2 regions of the Bacillus sp. FDAARGOS_235 genome follow, and region 2 is predicted to be linked to the other one. Evidence: riboswitches for the same ligand, from Rfam matches in the RefSeq annotation. Region 2 holds a riboswitch; the other holds the start of a gene.
The links. A riboswitch is a leader RNA that binds a small molecule or an ion and turns the genes downstream of it on or off. The one in region 2 is predicted to bind cyclic di-AMP.
Positions count from the first base shown of each region.

Region 1: linked by a shared signal. The riboswitch ahead of A6J74_RS13045 (SipW-dependent-type signal peptide-containing protein) and the one ahead of A6J74_RS07735 (APC family permease) in region 2 are both predicted to bind cyclic di-AMP.

Region 1 is NZ_CP020437.2:2,157,035-2,167,570, forward strand. Features, by position in the region: gene A6J74_RS13010 (MarR family transcriptional regulator) at 1-20, opposite strand, end outside; gene A6J74_RS13015 (MFS transporter) at 160-1,341, shown strand; gene kdpDN (KdpD-like non-kinase potassium sensor) at 1,365-2,519, opposite strand; gene kdpC (K(+)-transporting ATPase subunit C) at 2,576-3,157, opposite strand; gene kdpB (potassium-transporting ATPase subunit KdpB) at 3,174-5,264, opposite strand; gene kdpA (potassium-transporting ATPase subunit KdpA) at 5,278-6,945, opposite strand; gene kdpF (K(+)-transporting ATPase subunit F) at 6,965-7,045, opposite strand; gene A6J74_RS13045 (SipW-dependent-type signal peptide-containing protein) at 7,042-7,146, opposite strand; cyclic di-AMP (ydaO/yuaA leader) riboswitch at 7,245-7,390, opposite strand; gene A6J74_RS13050 (hypothetical protein) at 7,653-7,886, opposite strand; gene A6J74_RS13055 (hypothetical protein) at 7,900-8,286, opposite strand; cyclic di-AMP (ydaO/yuaA leader) riboswitch at 8,380-8,528, opposite strand; gene thiD (bifunctional hydroxymethylpyrimidine kinase/phosphomethylpyrimidine kinase) at 8,618-9,424, opposite strand; gene thiF (thiazole biosynthesis adenylyltransferase ThiF) at 9,440-10,459, opposite strand; gene thiG (thiazole synthase) at 10,452-10,536, opposite strand, start outside.
Region 2 is NZ_CP020437.2:1,197,060-1,207,595, forward strand. Features, by position in the region: gene A6J74_RS07735 (APC family permease) at 303-2,129, opposite strand; cyclic di-AMP (ydaO/yuaA leader) riboswitch at 2,274-2,421, opposite strand; gene A6J74_RS30370 (hypothetical protein) at 2,562-2,690, shown strand; gene panE (2-dehydropantoate 2-reductase) at 2,753-3,697, opposite strand; gene A6J74_RS07745 (hypothetical protein) at 3,872-5,347, shown strand; gene trhO (oxygen-dependent tRNA uridine(34) hydroxylase TrhO) at 5,546-6,505, opposite strand; gene A6J74_RS07755 (Nramp family divalent metal transporter) at 7,001-8,296, shown strand; gene A6J74_RS07760 (M23 family metallopeptidase) at 8,354-9,214, opposite strand; gene A6J74_RS07765 (sensor histidine kinase) at 9,286-10,386, opposite strand; gene A6J74_RS07770 (response regulator transcription factor) at 10,352-10,536, opposite strand, start outside.

The DNA of each region.
Region 1 (10,536 bases), 960 kb from region 2:
TGTTTCGCTGTACGTTCCAATCCATTCGCCTCCTAAGTTTCCAAAGAAACAATTTAACTATATACCATTTTAAAATCATTTCTCCATCTTTACAAGTGAGAAAATCATGTTAAAATAAATTTAGTTTCCTAGGAAACTAAAAATAAGGAGGTTAGCATTATGGAAAAAACCAAACTGAATTTCATTTTATATGTTGTCTGTATGAGTGCCTTACTCAGTTCCTTCGCTCAAAATATTTACACACCGATCTTACCGATGATTCAAAATTCGTTTCATACTTCTCTTTATCTTGTAAGTTTAACCGTTTCACTTTTCACATTCATTCTTGCGATTATGCAGCTCATATACGGACCTTTAATTGATACAAAAGGAAGAAAATCTGTCCTTATCCCTAGTTTAATTATTAGTACAATCGGCTCAATTGGTTGTGCTTTCTCACCAAACATTTACTTATTTCTATTTTTTAGAGCTGTTCAAGCTATAGGAATAGCGGCTATACCTGTAGTTGCAGCAACGATTATCGGTGATTTATTTGAAGGAAAAGAACGCGGAGAAGCGATGAGCCTTTATCAAATGTTACTTGCTCTCGCACCTGCGATCGGCCCTCTTATAGGTGGTTATCTCGGCAGTATACACGGCCACTTATCTGTATTTCTGTTTTTATCTACAATTGGCATCATATTATTAATTATAAACATTTCACTACTTCCAGAAACAAAACCAAATGTAATTAAACAACCTAAAGTAAAAAAGAATTACTGGCTTATCTTAAAAAATAAAACTGGATTTTCTATTACACTTATTGGCTTTATTCAATTTTGTATGTATTTCTGTTTCCTAGTTTTTTTGCCTAGCATATTAACAAATATATATCATCTACACGCAAGTGAAATTGGTCTTATGTTTGTACCAATGTCCCTTTCTATTATGTTAGGAAGTTATTGCTACAAATTTTTGCAAAAACAGTTCACAACAAAGCAAGCTTTATTCATCACTAGTTTCTTCAATATTATATGTATCACTTTATTCTCTTTAGCATATAGCAACAATATCCCAACCGTCATTATCGTTACCTCTTTATACGGTTTTAGCATGGGACTTTCTATGCCAACTCACACTACTTTATTAACGGAAGAATTCGTACAAGAACGCGCAACAGCTATCGGTATGTACAACTTCATTCGCTATTTTGGCATGGGTACAGGACCTATTGTAGGTGGGTTTCTTTTATTTAATCAAAATTACTTTTGGATTTTCTTTATAGGAGCAGTTACGTTTCTACTTATAGTTTTATACGCAATAAAAATGTTACGTTTCTCTACCGCACAAAAGGCAAAATAGAGCCCCCGAAAGGTGGGCTCTATTTAAGCTCTTTGATCCGCAACAATATGAATATCAATATACTTTGTTTGTCTCATAATTTCATTTACAATAGAACCTTTTCGTATTTCTTCCCACCTTGTTCTTGCAGATTGTCCAAGTAAAATTTGCGTCACTTGTAATCTTTTTGCGACTTCAATAATAACATCCGCTGGTTTTCTCCCTTTCGCCTCTTCTAATACAAAACTCGCATCAAATTGATTGGTTAACGATTTCCACTCTTCAATCGTCTGCTTTTTTCCAGCTGAAATAGAATCTATATTTTCCCTCTCAACGTTTAATACGTACAATTCAGCATTTAACCGATCAGCCATGCGCCATCCCCGTCTTATTAATTTCTCCGCTGTTGAACTGTATTGTACACAAACGAGAATTTTTTCTTTTACGCCAATTGGTTCTATTACTGTTTGGCTAATTTTCTCGTCCATATCATCAGCAACTTCTCGAAGTGATAATTCCCTAAGTGCCCCTAGATTATTAAGCGTAAAGAAATTTTGTAAGCTCTGCTGAATTTTTTCTTCCTTATATATCTTTCCATCTATTAATCTCTTCCTTAATACCTCAGGCGTTGCATCAACGAGCTGAATTTCATTTGCTTTTTGTAAAATAAAATCTGGAATACGTTCCCGTACTTTTACATTCGTAATTTGAGCTACAATGTCATGAACGCTTTCTAAATGTTGAATATTAAACGCAGATAATACAGATATACCGGCATCTAACAATTCTTGCACATCCATGTAACGCTTCTTATTTTTAGACCCAGGAATGTTACTATGTGCAAGTTCATCCACTACAACTACTTGCGGGCCACGCTTTATAATTCCTTCTACATCAAGTTCATAAAATACTTTTCCTTTATACTCTATTTCTTTTAAAGGAACTTTTTCTAAATCAGCAATTGCTTCTTCCGTCTCTTTTCTACCATGTGTTTCAATTAAACCAATTACAATATCAATGCCGTCTTTTTTCATCTCTCGTGCATCAAAAAGCATTTTATAACTTTTCCCTACGCCTGGGGCAGCCCCTACGTATAGCTTTAATTTTCCACAATTTTGTTGACGAATGTATTCTAAATATTCCTCTGGCGTTCGCCTTTGAAACGTCGGTTTATAATCATCCGCATACAAAACACTCACAACCCTTCTTGCGAAACAACACTACCTCAATCCGTTAGATTGAGGTAGTACTGTTACTATTTCATTAATTTCTGTAATTCTAAGTTTAACTTTAAGACGTTTACGCGATCTTCTCCAAATAAACCGAGGGCAGCACCTTCTGTTTGTTCCTTAATCAATTGATTTAACTTTTCTTTCGGAATATTCGTTAATTTAGAGATGCGATCTACCTGCACAGACGCTGCCTTTGGACTAATGTCAGGATCAAGCCCTGAACCTGAATTCGTCACTAAGTCTATCGGTACTTCTGTAACTGGAACGGTTGGATTTTGTTTCTTCCAGTCTTCCATACTTTTCTCTACTCGTTTCTCTAAATCTGGATTAGACGGTGCATAGTTATTTGAACCAGATGCTTCTGCTTTATATTCTATACTAGAGACACGTCCATGAAAATAACGTGGATCTGTGAAATTTTGACCGATTAACTTCGAACCAACTATTTCATCCTTATCATTATATATAAGACTTCCATCCGCATTATCCTTCATTACCGCTTGTGCAATACCAGTTACAATAAGCGGGTATACGAGGCCGCACAAAACTAAAAATGTAAAAGTAATACGAATAATTGGTGATAGTATACTTTGTTTCTTCGCCATCTTTTTCCCCTCTTCCTTATATGAACAAGCCGACAATCATATCAATTACCTTAATTCCAATGAACGGAACGATAACCCCGCCAAGCCCGTAAATGAGTAAGTTTCTGCTAAGCAATGCATTAGAGCTCATCGGTTTATATGCGATTCCTTTCATCGCTAATGGAATAAGTAATGGAATAATAACAGCGTTAAATATTAATGCTGATAAAATTGCTGACAGTGGTGACGTTAATTTCATAATGTTCAATGCTTCCATTTGCGGAATCGCAAGTGTGAACATCGCTGGAATAATTGCAAAATATTTTGCTATATCATTCGCAATACTAAACGTTGTTAACGCCCCGCGCGTCATTAACAATTGCTTACCAATTCCTACAACCTCAATAATTTTCGTTGGATTCGAGTCTAGATCAATCATGTTCGCCGCTTCTTTCGCTGCTGTCGTACCACTATTCATCGCTAATCCAACGTCGGCTTGCGCTAACGCCGGCGCATCATTTGTACCATCACCTGTCATCGCTACAAGCTTCCCTTTATCTTGCTCTGCTTTAATAACTGCAATTTTATCTTCTGGTTTACACTCGGCAACGAATTCATCTACACCTGCTTCTTTTGCAATTGTTGCTGCTGTTAATGGGTTATCCCCTGTACACATAACCGTTTTAATCCCCATCTGACGTAATTGTTCAAAACGCTCACGCATACCAGGTTTTACCGTATCCTTTAAATAAATTAAACCGTAAATACGATCATCTACTGCCACTACAAGTGGTGTTCCACCCTCTTTTGAAATGAAATCTGCTTTTTGATTCACATCTTTTGGAATCTTTCCACCTTGTGATCGAACCCATTCAATCACGCTACCTACAGCACCTTTTCTCACTTTCGTTCCGTCCTGTAAATCGACACCACTCATTCTTGTTTCTGCTTTAAACGGAACGAACTCCCCTTGTTCTGCAAGTTCTCGATTATATGATATAGATTTCGTTTGCACATATTCTATAACAGATCGGCCTTCTGGTGTTTCATCTAAAACAGAACTAATAGCAGCCCACTTTCCAACTTGCTCAATCGTTTCATTTCCTACTGGAAGCAGTGTATGTGCCATTCGGTTCCCGAAAGTAATCGTACCTGTTTTATCTAAAATAATTGTATTAATATCGCCCGCAGCTTCTACTGCTTTCCCTGACATCGCTAACACGTTAAATTTTGTCACCCGGTCCATCCCAGCTATACCAATTGCCGATAATAACCCACCAATTGTCGTTGGAATTAAACAAACTAACAATGCTACAAGTACAGCTGTATCAATTTGAAACCCTAAATAATTCGTGAAAATTGGCAACGTCACAACAACGATTAAGAAAATAAGCGTTAAACTCGTTAATACTGTATTTAAAGCAATCTCATTCGGCGTTTTTTGACGAGCAGCCCCTTCTACTAATGAAATCATTTTATCAATAAATGATTCTCCAGGATTACTTGTAATAACAATTGTAATCTCATCACTTACGACCATCGTTCCGCCTGTTACGGAACAAAAATCGCCACCCGCTTCCTTTATAACAGGGGCTGATTCTCCTGTTATTGCAGATTCATCGACAGACGCTAACCCTTTTATTACTTCACCATCATTTGGAATCATTTCCCCTTGTTTTACGATAACAACGTCACCTTTTCTCAGATCAGTTGCTGAAACTTGAACAATGTCTCCATTTTCTTTTACGACATTTGCAAACACATCTTTCTTCGATTGTTTTAAAGAATCGGCTTGCGCTTTACCACGGCCTTCAGCTAACGCTTCTGCAAAGTTAGCAAATAAAACTGTAAATAATAGAATGAGAGAAACTGTTATATTAAACCATCCTGGTACACTACTAGAACTGCTTGGGAGAAAAGATAAAATGAACGTAATGATAAACCCAATTTCCACAATGAACATAATCGGATTCTTTATCATTACTTTCGGATTCAATTTCGCAAAGGATTGTTTCATCGCATGCGTCACGATATCACGATCCAACGTTTTCGCTTGTCTAACTTCATCTTCTACAGCATGTATTTGTGAATCGTTCAATTGTTTTTCTTTTACTACTACCGGTCTCATTATTTACCCTCCATTACTTCAATGTAAGAAATTCTGCAATTGGGCCAAGTACTAACATCGGGAAAAATGTTAATGCACCAACAATTACAATCGTTCCAATAAAGATTCCTCCAAATAAACCATTATCCGTACGGAACGTTCCGACTGTTTCTGGTACTACCGTCTTCTCTTTCAATGAAGCTGCTACAGCTAGCATCGTAATTAAACTGAAATAGCGTCCTAAAAACATAACTAAACCAGTCGTAATATTCCAAAACGGTGTATTATCTGCTAATCCTTCAAATCCAGATCCATTATTCGCAGCTGACGATGTGTATTCATATACAACTTGCGTTAAACCGTGAAAACCGGAATGAGAAATCGCATCCGTTCCTAAACTTGTTGAAAGAGCTAATGCAGAAAATCCTAAGATAAGTAATGGATGAAATAGAATCGTTACTGCAATTAATTTCATTTCCTTACCTTCAATCTTTTTACCTAAAAACTCTGGTGTTCTTCCGACCATTAATCCAGATATAAAGACTGCAATAATTGCATACATAATAATATTAATAAAGCCCGCTCCAACACCGCCGTATACTGTATTCAACATCATATTTACGAGTGGAACTAAACCGCCAATTGGCGTTAACGTATCATGCATCGTATTAACGGCCCCTGTTTCAGCAGCTGTCGTTACTGTTGCGTATAGTGAAGAGAATACTGTTCCAAATCGTACTTCTTTCCCTTCTGTACTTCCTTGTACATGTTCGATACCCATTCCATTTAATGCCGGATTCCCGTTTAGTTCAGATGTCGTAATCGTTATAAATCCTAGTAAAAACACCATGAATAGTGAAACGAAAAGGATACGCCCTTGTTTTTTATTTCCTACCATTCGTCCGTACGTAAATGGAAGTGCTGTTGGTAATAACATCATAAGCATCATTTGCAAAATATTACTCATTTGTCCTGGATTTTCAAAAGGATGTGTAGAGTTTGCCCCGAAAAATCCACCGCCGTTATTCCCAAGTTCCTTAATAGAAACGAATGATGCAACAGGCCCTCGTAAAATACTTTGTTTTGCTCCATCAATCGTTTGTGCTGTAACCGCCCCATCTAACGTTTGTGGTACACCAAGTGCGACAAAGACTAACGCTGCAATAAATGCGATAGGAAGAAACACTCTCGTTAACGCCCTCGTAAAATCAACGAAAAAGTTGCCAAGTTCTTTTCCAGCAAGTCCTCTTATAAAAGCCATAACAATCGCTAACGTCGTTGCTGGTGCCGCAAACATTAAAAATGTAATCCCGATTAATTGTGATAAATAAGATAAACCATTTTCACCGCTGTAATGTTGTAAGTTTGTATCAGCCATAAAACTAATCGCTGTATTAAAAGCGAGCGTAGGCTCCATCCCTTCAATATGCGCTGGATTTAATGGCAATACACCTTGTAATCTAAAAATGAAATATACAACGACAATCATAAATCCGTTGAGTAGAACTAATGATAATGCATACTGTTTCCACGTTTGATTGTATCCTTTTACACCTGTAATTTTAAAAATAAGTTTCTCAAAAGGCCCGAATACTTTATCTAGCATTTTGCTACCTTGAAAGGCTTTCTCTAAATAAATCCCCGTTGGCTTTGCTACTAAAATAAACAAGAGCATTGTAATAATGACTGCAATCCAAATCATAATGAATGATTCCCCCTAATTAAAACTTTTCTGGATTTAATAATGCGTATACTAAGTACACCGTAATCGCTGCAACAATAACCGATAAGGCAATCATCATGATTGCTTCCCTTCTTTCACAACTTTATCTGACCAACTTGCAAGACTTGCCATCGATGCTACTAATACAACAAAAATTCCGATCATCACAACATCTAACATAACAATCCCTCACTTTAAATGTTAAAATTTACCATTAAAATATTAAAAAAGAACACTGAGCTCTACTCAGTGTTCAAAAAATGAACAACAAAAAGTAAACCTCCTCTCTAAACGCTTACGAGGTTAGCTGTCGGATTCGGGCCTAAAGAGTAGCCCTACTTTCAAAACTGAAAGATTCACCCCAAGTGACGATGCACAAAATTGGTTCCCCCGCTCCATTTCTGGAACTCAGCGATTTTAGGTTTTTTTTTGGAAATTTGATAAATGATTTATGAGAGTAAATATACTCCTCTATATTTCACTTGTAAAGAGGTAAATTACTTAAAATAAGAAAATATTACGCTATTTAAACGCTTACATTACGTATTATTAATATTCTTTCATCTGTTTTCTTGTCTTTTCTTTCTTTTTCATAGAAATGACCTTTTATATATAAAAAAAGAGCGAATGTATATAAGCACCCCACTTAGGCACACTTAACATTCGCTCTCGTTTTCATTCAGAATTTATTTACCACATAAAAAAGCACGTAAATTTCTCCCACGGATATAAACTTGTGATAATTCTGCATGTAACTGCTCATACTCGGTAATATCCGCCTCTAAATACAAAGCATCTTTTGATGGTAATAAAATATATGGCCCTGGAAAAATAGGATCAATCTGTGCCAATTCTTGAACCCTCTCGATCGATACCGCCCAACGATTTGCTATATCTCCAAATAGTAGTACCTTCATCATTTCTTCCCCCGCCCTATTCAAAAAATAAAAACGAAATATTATCACAGTTCGTAAACACGACAAATTTAGCTCCAATTGTTTCATAGAGCCGCGCTGGATATCGTTTATTCCTTGTAACAACAGTAATAGGCGCTTGAAAAGAAAAACGAATGTGTTCTGTGAAGAAACTAACTGTTGGAAGCTCATCCCCTAGTAAAATCACCTTCTTAATTCGTGTGCACATACTAGTAAAATCTTTCTCCTTATTACAGCTATAAGCTGATTCAAACCCATAATCTCTAACTTCAGCCGCTATCTCTTCATTGGCTGTAAAAATAATTAACTCATGCTGAAATGCTACTAGCTCTCTTAAACTCTTTACCTTGTTTTTTTCTCCAACACAAATAAGTGTTAGTTCCATGTACCTCATCCTCCTTAGCATAAAAGAATTCAAACGTAGATTGATATTCCCCTATACTAATCGGATCGATGAAGTGATGTATCCATCATGGCACCGTCCTCTCTCAAAACGCTTACGAAGTTAGCTGTCGGATTCGGGCTTTGAGAGTAGCCCTACTTTCAAAACTGAAAGATTCACCCCAAGTGACGATGCACAAAATTGGTTCCTCCGCTCCATATATTTGGACTCAGCGTATTACAAAAAATGTATTCTGGCTGATATATTACTCTTGTATTTTGAAAAAGTAAACAAAAAAAGCCAGTTGTAAAACTGGCCTTTTCATTCTTCATGCTTATGCTTTATTCAATTTATACGCAAAATGATTCGTTGGTCCATGACCACTACCAATATTCAATGGCTCTTCAATTGCTATACTAATAAATCGTTTTGCCTCTTGAACTGCTTCGTCCATTGAGTATCCTTTCGCAAGTCCAGCTGTAACTGCTGAAGCAAATGTACAGCCACTTCCGTGCGTTTGTTTCGAAGGAATTCGTTCACTTCTAAATTCAATAAACTCTTCTCCATCAAAGAGTAAATCAATTACTTCATTACCTTGATATTCCGCATGTCCGCCCTTCATAAGCACATATTTAGCACCTAATTCGTGCAATACTTTCGCAGCTTTCTTACTATCTTCTATATTATGAATCTCCATCCCAGTTAACACTTCAGCTTCTGGAACATTCGGTGTAATAACTGTTGCTACTGGTAATAAATATTCCTTTAATGCTTGAACTGCTTCTTGCTGTAATAATGATGCTCCGCCCTTTGCAATCATAACAGGATCTAGCACAATATTATTCCAACCAAATTTCTTAATCTGTTCTGCCACAATTTGAATAATTTCACTACTAAATAACATTCCTAGTTTCACTGCATCTGGTGTTAAATCCGTACCAATTGAATTCAGCTGTTCCGTAATACCTTCTAACGGAACAGGATATACCCCTTGAACGCCAAGCGTATTTTGAGCAGTAATTGCCGTAATAACCGTCATCCCATACACACTAAGCTCTTGGAATGTTTTTAAATCCGCTTGAATACCAGCACCACCGCCGCTATCAGATCCTGCAATTGTTAAAGCTTTATTCACTTCCATCTCACTCATCCTTTTCTATCCAAAATAGCGATGATAAATCGTCTTTGCTTCGCTTATATCTTTCGTTCCATGTACAAGTACACGGCCATCTTTGAAGGCAACTAACCTCTTTTCTTCAACAGAGAAAGATAGTAAATATGGATTTACATTTAAATTATTCACACGGCCTTCTAGTAGCTGTTTATATTGTTCAAAATCCATTTCTTCTTTATGAGGTGGTCTAATTTGAACTGTATTTCTCCCGCATAAAACTGCTGTTTTCGATGTGTTCTCTTTATTTAAATACGGATATAATGCATTCTCTCCGCACGAAGGACAATTATGTTTGCGAAGTTTTTGCACATTCATACAGGAATACTCATTCTTCCACATATCAAACGATACAAGTCCATCTCGAAGTGATTTATAATCTTCTACTAACAGTTTAAGAGCTTCTGTTACTTGATGAGAAACGACAAGAGATACAGCAGGTGATATAATACCCGCTGTATCACATGTCGCCCCGCCAAGCGGAATCGATTGTAATAAACATGATAAACATGGTGTTTTACTAGGAAGAATTGTGTAAGAAAGACCGTAACTGCCTACACATGCACCATAAATCCATGGAATAGAATATTTTTGTGCTATATCATTCACAATAAAACGTGTTTCAAAATTATCAGTCGCATCAATCATTACATCAACGTTTGTAACAAGTTCTTCTAGCTCCTCAGCTGTTACATCTTGAACGAGGGCCTCTATTGTTACATCACTATTAATCTCTTCTAAACGCTTTTTAGCCGCTATAGCCTTCGGAAGATTATTTTTCACGTCGCTCTCTGCATACAATTGTTGTCTTTGTAAATTACTCCAATCGACATAATCACGGTCAACAATTGTTATCTTCCCAACACCAGCTCTTACAAACATTTCTGCATTTGCACTACCAAGTGCGCCTGCGCCGATAATAAGCACATGCTTTTCTCTTATCTTTTGCTGTCCTTCTTCCCCAATTGGAGAAAATAGTTCTTGGCGAGAATATCGATTATTCAACTACACTCATTCCTTCTAAAGGACTGCTTGCAGTTGCACAACGTTTACGTGCAATACGCCCCGCTTCAAAGCCTATG
Region 2 (10,536 bases):
TATGAAATTTCGTTTTGTTTTCAAGTAAGTTTTGTACTGTAAGGTCATTTAAACACAGCTATTTATATAACGTAAAGAAGTATTTTCATTCCCTTTATTTTCAAGCTCTCATGTCCTTATCCCAAAATAAAATTCGTTTCACTTTCCCGATTAAAATATCCATATATCACAACAGAAAACACTACTTACTCACAACGGATAAAATTATATTAATATAATTTTTAGTTAAATATGCAATAATGCATAGCGTATACACAAAAAGGATAGCTTCACTTTCGTGAAACTATCCTTAAAAAATCTTCTTACTTTTTCAAATGATATGGAACTGTCGTAATAACAACATTTCTCTTATAGAGTAAATACGCACGTATGAGTAAACTTGATTGATTATGAAGAATGTTATGCCAGCCTTTTTTCGGAATAAACTGTGGTATAACGACCGTAACTCGATAATTTGATTCACTCGCTTTATATTGCACTGTATCAATGAACTTAGTTAGCGGCTGAATAATACTTCTATAATGAGAATGCAATGTAACAAGCCTTACTTCAGGTTGCCACTTCTTCCATTTCTCTTCAAATTTCTTTTCCTCTTCTCTGTCAAAAGCAACATATACAGCGATAACTTGATCTGCAGAAAGAGCCTTCGCATAGTTCAATGAATTTTCTACTACATGAGTCATACCAGCTACAGGAACGAGAATTACATTCCCCTCAATCGGAATAAGAGGCTCACAAGTTTTTAAACTTAATTGATCACCGACTGCATCATAATGCTTCTTAATTCGATGGAACAAGAAGATAATAGCAGGTAAGAAAATAAGGATCGACCAAACTTGAGCGAATTTAGTTAAAAAGAACATGCTCATAACGATAAAACTAATGACTGCACCAATTAAATTAACCGTTAATCTTAAAGCCCATCCTTCAGGTTTTTCACGAAGCCATTTTAATACCATACCCGTTTGAGAAAGTGTAAATGGAATAAACACACCTACTGCATATAGCGGAATTAAATGTTCTGTTTGACCTTGGAAAGCTACAATTAAAATAATCGAAGCAATTCCAAGTATAATAATACCGTTTGAGTAACCAAGACGGTCTCCTCTAATCGTAAACATTCTCGGTATGAATTTATCTTTTGCAAGGTTAACTGCTAATAATGGAAATGCAGAATACCCTGTGTTAGCAGCAAGAATTAATATTAAAGCTGTTGTGCCTTGTATGAAATAGTACATGAAATTACGTCCAAATGTTTGTTCAGCAATTTGGGAAACAACAGTTACTTCTTTACTCGGTGTAATTCCGTAATAATAAGCTAAAAATACAATTCCTGAAAATAACACAGCAAGTAATGCACCCATCGCAAGCAAAGTTTTCGCTGCATTGTTTGGTGCAGGATCTTTAAAGTTTGGAATTGCGTTTGAAATCGCTTCAACACCTGTTAAAGCCGAACTACCTGATGCAAATGCTCTTAACAGTAAAAACAAACTAATTCCCGCAACCGGCGTTCCAATCGGCGTGTGTAAGGTCGGTGAAACGTGACCAGTTAAAATATTGTATATCCCTACACCAATTAATATAAATAGTGCTAAAACGAATAAATAAACAGGATATGCTAAAACGGAAGCTGACTCTGTTACACCTCTTAAATTTAATATGGTTATAAATATAACAAATATAATCGCAATGATTACATTATGTGCATGTAAGCTAGGAAAAGCAGATGTTAACGCATCTGTACCTGCTGATACACTTACTGCAACAGTTAAAATATAATCCACTAATAAAGACCCTCCAGCTATTAAGCCTGGATTCATCCCTAAGTTTTCTTTTGATACAACATATGCGCCCCCGCCATGTGGGTAGGCAAAAATAATTTGACGATAAGATAAAATAAGAGCTGTCAATAATACTAATACCCCAATAGCGATCGGAATGGAATACCAATACGCAATCGCTCCAAGACCTGCTAAAGCGATTAAAATTTGCTCTGGTCCGTATGCAACTGATGACAATGCGTCAGAAGATAGAATGGCTAGCGCCTTCGTTTTATTAAGCTTTTGCTCTCCTAACTCAGTTGATTTTAACGGCCTTCCAATTAAAAATCTTTTAATAGATGAAACCACAGCTGTCCACTCTCCAATAATTTTGTACGAACGATTCTGCTTGTTACAGCCAGCAAACTATTTCTTCAGAAAACAAAAAATGTCTACAAGCCATAGCGAAATAGACTTGTAGACATTATTTTTTTTGTCGCACAAGCTCCACCTTCCTTCTCAATATAACGCTTACGAGGTTAGCTGTCGGATTCGGGCCTATGAGTAGCCCTACCTTTTTTTAAGGATTCACCCCATCGGATTATGTACTAATCCGTAAGAACGGGTCCCCCGTACCATGCGGTTTCAGCGATTTAGAAAATTGAAACTGTGGATTATAATACTCCTTTATTTTCAAAATGTAAACAAAAATTTTTAAAAAGAAAAAATTTAAAATGATTGCGCATAATCCGCTGATAAATATACATAATGAATACTAAAAAACCCTTAAAGGAGACCCGTATGTCTAAAAAGAAGAAACCGCTTTTTTCCGATTCATATTTAGATGCAGTAGCAAATGAAATTAATCAGTTATATGGTAAACGTGAACAGGAAATAAACTTGACAGAAAGAATTAAAAGAAACAAATAATTTGTCATACGCAAATAAAAAAGATAGCAATACACTTATATATTGCTATCTTTTTTATTATTTCATACATCTAATTCTATTACGGGTTTGTTAAATGTCATTTCTTCATACACCTTCAAATTTTGATATACCACTCCTAGTAATGGTGCTTCTAAAGAAAATTGTTCTGCTACATCTAGTAAGTATCCTTGCAAATGCTTCCCTTCAATAAACGAACCTTTTTCCATATCACGCTGCATAGAGGACTTCATATCATAAGAAATTTTATCAATCGTTTTCATATGTTCCTGGGCAATATTATCTTTAACTGGAGCTCCTAATACCCTCATAATTTGCACAGATTCCTCAAATAAATTTCGGATAAATTCACGTCCACCTTCACTTTCACGAATTGGTCCTATCGGTGCACGCATTAATGTTGTAACGCCTGACATGACAGTAATAAATAAATATTTATGCCACATATCTTGCGTAATATTTTCACTTAAAACAAAGCTAGCTTTCGTACCTATAAATGCTTTCGTAATACGCTTTATTCTCTCTGAATCTTGAGGCTTAATTTCTCCAAATACAAGTCTGTTGGCAGCACTAGTTTGTACAATTTCTCCTTGATCGTTTAACGTCGTCTCAATAAAGCATAAACCGCCCATTACTTTTTCCCCGCCGAATTCTTTTTGTAATAGCGATAAATGAGCGATACCATTTAACAATGGAATGATTACAGTATTTTCGCCAACAAACGGCTTCAAATCTTGAATTGCCTCGTTTAAGTGATACGCCTTTGTTGAAAATAAAATCACATCAAATGGAGAAGTTCTATCTTCTTTCGTTATCAATTTCGGTTGAAAGGAAAAATCTCCATTCACACTACGAATAACAAGTCCTTTTTCCTCTAATTGTTGTTTTCTTTTGCTGCGAACGAGAAATGTAACATCTTCTCCCTTTTCTACTAATCGGCCACCAAAAAATCCACCGACGCCACCAGCTCCTAATACTAAAATGCGCATACAACATCCCCTTTTCCTCACACAATTATACTAGTTTTAGTATACATAACATTATACATGTCCCTTGTTAAATTAGCTGAATTTTCATTCTTAATCTATTGAAAAAACAAGGTTATTTTCAAGAAAAATTGGGCATGTTGTTTCTATAGCTTATACGGAAAGGAAACAATGTAAATGGAGGCAATACAAACAATCGAAGAAAAAGATGTAACAACAGCTATATTTCAATTTATATTCCCGTTTTCGTTTAAAACTGGATATGAACAAAATATGTTCCCTTTCTTACAAAAAAATAATTTCCGTCCTTTTCGACTTGATCATCTTGAAGATGAAAATACATATTACGGGCAGTTTCAAGTTTCACATCAAAATATGGAAGCATACTATCTTTCATTTACGAATAAAATTCTTTTTCCTCATTCAGAACATCAAAAGGGACTACAGCGCTATTCTAAAGACCTTAATTTAAATGGACATTTAACAACAAATCTTATTTCCGTTCCATTCAAGATACATTCTATTGATGTAACACTTTGTCCTTATGAGCTTGGCTTCTTAACAATTCGAACAGAAGTCAAAACCGCCCCAAACATGACATTATCAGAAGCCATCGAATTTGCTTCTCGCTTCCGTGTGCTTGAAACTAGAAATGATACAACCGAGACCATTTGTATTGAATGTGATGGGAAAAAATATTCACAAGTAGAAAAACTTATATTCGGCGATTTATATCATGGCTTAACAGACTTCTTTGAGAATAAGAGGTTGCGGAGTTCATACTTTCAAACATTCCCCTTCTTTGAAGACCAACGAATGTATGTACAAACCTTATTATCTATTAACAAAAAGTCAGACCTTCATGTAGTTGATGTATATCGAGCTTCCAGTCTTTCCGGATTAACAGACGATGGTAAGCCGTATATTAGTGCAAATAATGTTCCTTATATTCACGATTATTTAACAAAGCATTCTTATCAAAGATGGGCTCCTAACCGTTATTTTATTATGGAAGAACATATTTTCACATGTATAACAAATGAAGGTGAAAAAGAAGTCACTAAACTTGCTAGTCAAATGTACGGAGAATTTTATTACGCTTTATTATTAAACCTATTTCATAAAGTTGTTTTATTAAAGATGGCGAATGCTTATGCTGAGCTAAATATTGAACAAGATACAAATGAAATAGAGAAATTAATTTATTCAATCAATTCGTTTACAGCCAATTATTTTTCTTTAGAATTAGTATCTCAATCACAAAGTGAAGATATTTTCTTCCGCTTAAGAAAACTTTTTAACATTGAAATTTTATACTCAAACGCGAAACAAAATCTTGATAGTTTGTTTAAATATCAAGAAAATGTCGCCGCTAAAAAAGATAGCCTTTTATTATTAATTTTAACGCTCTACTCTGTAGTAGGCCAAATGTTAGGTTTTACTATGATTGACCTTTTAAGAAATACAGATTCAAACAAAATATCATCTCCTCTTGAATTTTTTGCACTGTTAATAGCAATTAGCGGTATAGTCATTTCCTTTATTTTAGGTGTACAAAGTTTATACCAATGGGGTATACAGCATCGAAGAAGACAAGCGTGGGTAAAACAAACTGTACTTTCTGCTGTGAAAGAAAAAGAGGATAAAAATTAAAGACGATTCTTTTTAAATTACAAATACATGATGCGTTTCAGTAAATGAAATTTTTATCAGCGATTTTTTAAATATATCGGCGATTTTTCAGATATATCGACTTACCGACAAAAATCGACAAAAGACAGAACCTAACAATATAAAAAGGGGGCTCCAAAATAAAGTTTGGAGTACCCTTTTTTATTACACGAATTCAGCTTACTTACCTGCTTCGATTTTCTCTAATGCAGCAGCTACTTGTTCTTCCGTTAATTCATGTTGTATTACGTAGCGGTTACGTGGGCTTACACGACATTCATGAGAACATGCACGTAAATGTTTTGCTTCGTTTTCTTCAGAACATAAAATTTTCTTGTTACATTCTGGATTTGAACAGTTTACATAGCGCTCACAAGGTTCACCTGTAAAGTGGTCTTTACCAACAATAACATGTTCTTTTTGGTTTACTGGTACAGCAATACGCTCATCAAATACGTAACATTGTCCATCCCATAGCTCGCCTTGTACTTCTGGATCTTTTCCGTACGTTACAATTCCGCCGTGAAGCTGACTTACATCTTCATAGCCTTCACGAACTAACCAACCAGAAAACTTCTCACATCGAATTCCGCCTGTACAGTAAGTTAAAATCTTTTTACCCTCAAGTGTTTCTTTGTTTTCTCTAATCCAATCTGGTAATTCACGGAATGATTCAATATCTGGTTTAATTGCACCTTTAAAATGCCCTAAATCGAACTCATAATCATTTCGTGCATCAATAATAACTGTATCTTCTTGTTTCATCGCCTCATAAAAATCTTTTGGCTCTAAATATTTTCCAGTTATTTCTTTTGGATTAATATCGTCTTCTAGACGAAGTGTAACTAATTCTGGACGCGGACGTACGTGCATTTTCTTGAATGCATGGCCTTCTTCTTCATCTATTTTAAACACGATTCCATCAAAACGTGGATCATTGTTCATTGCTTCCATGTATTTCTCTGTTTGTTCTACAGTTCCAGAACAAGTTCCGTTAATACCTTCTTTTGCTACAAGGATTCTACCTTTTAATTCAAGTGAATTACAAAATTCTAAATGCTCTGCAGCGAATTCTTCAGGGTTTTCAATTGTTGTGTACATGTAATAAAGTAATACTCTATATGGTTTTGTAGTTGCCAATGTATTTCTACCACCTATCTAATTTTTAAAATCATGTATAAGTTAACGTTCATATCAAAACATATATAATAAGAAAATGTATCCAAAGTTTTATGCATCCCATTTTCTTCTCTTTATACTATTTTCTATAAGTTAACAAAAATAAAAAACAAGATTACACACCAAAACACTATGGTTATGTTGCAATCCCAATATATTATATATCATACAAATCCATTTCCATCAATTAATATGCTGTATGATAGGCTTTTTGTTCACATAAATTTCAAAAATAGCCCTTTAATTTATTATCTTCTCCTTTATTCAACGCCCATAAACTTCCAAAACATTTTTGTATTTCCACACCATTAATTGCACAAAGTCATATAATTTGCATTGAGGAAACTTTTATGTTCAAATAAAATCATCACATAACATATATAAATGTATTGAAATAATGAGTAAGAATAAATACAATAATTTCATCAAGTTAAGATTTCAAAGGGGAACACTACTATGAATAAAGATATATCAAAAGACGAACAAATCCCTTCTCCAAGTACAACTGTTCAATCAGCACATTTAGCGCTAAGCGGACAAACGAAAGGCTTAAAAAGACTATTACCATTCTTAGGGCCTGCTTTCATCGCTTCAGTCGCTTATATTGATCCTGGGAATTTCGCAACGAATATTGCTGCTGGTTCACAATATGGTTATTTATTACTTTGGGTAATTCTCGCTTCTAATTTAATGGCTGTATTAATTCAAACTTTATCAGCTAAATTAGGAATTGCTACTGGGAGCAACCTTCCTGAGATAGCTCGTGAAAATTTCCCGAGACCTGTTTCCATCGGTTTATGGATTCAAGGTGAACTTGTTATTATGGCAACTGATTTAGCTGAATTTATTGGGGCAGCACTCGGATTGTACTTGTTATTCGGAATTCCAATGTTACCAGCAGCTTTAATTACAGCAGCTGGATCGTTTATTATTCTTGAATTTCAACGCAGAGGCTTTCGTCCATTAGAAGCAATCATAACAGGGATGATTTTTATCGTTGTTATCGCTTTTGGTGTCCAGGTCTTTTATGCAAAGCCGGAATTAAGCCCTCTTCTTTCAGGACTATTTATCCCAAAATTCCAAGGCGTGGATAGTATTCTTTTAGCAGCTGGTATTTTAGGTGCGACAGTTATGCCACACGCAATATATTTACATTCCGCCTTAACACAGCGCCGTGTAGTCGGAACAAATGATGAACAAAAGAAAAAGATTTTCCGTTTCGAATTCATTGATATCATTATTGCAATGGTTATCGCTGGAGCCATTAATGCGAGTATGTTAATTGTAGCAGCTGCTTTATTCTTTAAAAACGGCTTGCACGTTGAAGACCTTGACGTCGCTTTCAACCAATTCAGTAATTTAGTCGGTCCTGCATCCGCTGCCTTATTTGGAATCGGACTTTTATCAGCGGGATTATCTAGCTCGTCTGTCGGTACAATGTCTGGTGACATTATTATGCAAGGATTCATTCGCATGCATATTCCGTTATATTTACGCCGATTTATAACAATGATTCCACCTCTAGTTATAATTGCTTTAGGTGTAAATCCAACTTATGCTCTCGTTATGAGCCAAGTTGTCTTATCGTTTGGTATTGCCTTTGCATTAGTACCGCTTATTATGTTTACAAGTAGTAAAAAGATTATGGGGGCACTCGTTAACCACCGTATAACAACTTTCATCGCTTGGATAATTGCTGCACTCGTTATCGTTTTAAATATTTTCTTACTGTATCAAACATTTATAGGGTAATGAAAAAGGGTATTCCAATCAAAAATGGAATACCCTTTTTAGTAAAATAATTCTCTTCTAATTACCTTTTACGTATGTACCTCTTTCCGGCATCAGCGCACCTTTTTTAGTTCGAAAATAAAGTGGCAAGCCTTCCGTACAAAACATACTCACCTCGGATGGATTCTCTCTTTGATGATGGATGTGTAAATGCGGCTCACTTGAACTTCCAGAGTTACCAACTTGGGCAAGAACGAAGCCTTCGTTTACATGTTGTCCTTCTTTAACTTTAATTGACCCTTTCTTTAAGTGAGCGAGAATCAAAAATGTCCCTGTTTCATCTAACCGTAAATAAATATGATTCCCAGCCATTGACTGAAAATCATCTGATCCTGGAACTAAATCTTTTTCATCATTATTAACTGATACAACTGTTCCAGAAGCTGGCGCCATTACTGTCACTCCGTATATTCCATAATCCTCTAACTTACTACTTTTCACTTCAGCAGGTGGAATGAGAATATCATATGCCCATCTTTCATTTGGTTTTATCACATGATAATTCTTCTCTAGGCGATCACCACCCCACCCTACTAACGCCCGCTCATTCAAAGGAAAACGAACGACTATTTTAGGACTCGTAGACTGTACATCTGCTGGGTATGCAATTCTCCCAATGTTAGCGAACCACCCGACAGGCCAAGCTCCAATGATAGAGAACAGAACTATTAAAAGTAGCATTCTATCTATTCGCTTTCTAAAGATGCCTTTCCAAGCAAACATTACTATTGAGCCTATCAAAACAAAAATCGAAACTACGCTAAATGCTTGTATCCACCACCAAACAACGACTGATATAATACCATGAGCTAAATAAACTACACTCCAACTTATAATTAAAAAAGAAACTATAATTGCTAACAAACTTTTCTTCCACATGCTGTATCCCTACTCTCATATCTTTGTTCTCAATGATACGAAGTAAAAATTACGGCATATGAAAGAAATACTTACGACTTTCTTACTTTTTTATACTGTGGTAATTTCACAGTGAAAATTGTTTCTTTATCGTTACTACATACAGTTATATCTCCTTTATGGAGCTGAGCTATACTTCTCGAAATTGCAAGTCCCATTCCTTTCCCACCCGTATGAGAGCTACGTGATTTTTCACCACGATAAAACTTCTCAAAAACGTAAGGAAGACTCTTTGTCGGAATACATTGTCCAAAATTTTTAATTTCTACTTCAACATTCCTTTCTCTTTGGGAAATTTGAATTGAAATTTCTTTTCCATCTTTCCCGTACATAATGCTATTACTAATTATATTTTCAAATAGTCTCACTATAATCGCTACATCAATTTTTACATATAGCTCTTCATTACTTTTAATATAAAAACTCATATTGGCATCATCTAACTGTGGTAAAAAATCAATCATGACCTGTTCAATTAATGCTTTCATATCTACTACATTTTTATGTAATTCAATCTCTCTATAGTTTATTTGACAGTATTCTAATAAATCTTCAACTTGATTTTTTAATTCATAACTTTTTCGCTTTAATATGCTTACATATTGTCCACATTCTTCTCCATGTGAATGAAGCTTATTTCCTAGTAAGTCCGCATAACCAATTAGAGATGTTACAGGCGTTCGTAAGTCATGTGAAATATTACTAATCATTTCATTTTTCATTTCCTGTGATTTTTTTTCATTTTCAATAGACTCTTTTAAACTTTTGGCCATTCTATTGACATTCGTCGCTAACTCACCAATCTCATCGCTTTTCGAAATAGGTATATGTATTTCCAAATTACCATTGCTTATTTCCTTCACATTCTTATTGATCTCATTCAATCTTTTTATAGTTGTCTTTGTCAGTAATGCAAAATATATAGTGGTTAACAGCAGAAAAAACATAAAATAAAAAAACGAATATTTTTCTTCTAGCGCGACAACGTCACTATATATACTTCCAAATAAAATTTGAACTAATATGATACTTACCGTAGCTAACAGAATGCTACATATAAATGCAAAAAAGAATTTAGCTCTAATTCCTTGTAATGATTTAATCTCCAATTTTATACCCGACTCCCCAAACATTTTGTATAAACCTCGGTTCTTTTGGATTCTCTTCAATTTTATTTCTTAATCTCGCAATATGAACCATTACCGTATTATTGCTTTCATAGGCCCTTTCATTCCAAACACTTTCATATATTTCTTCAATCGTAAACACACGGTTCTTTGCAG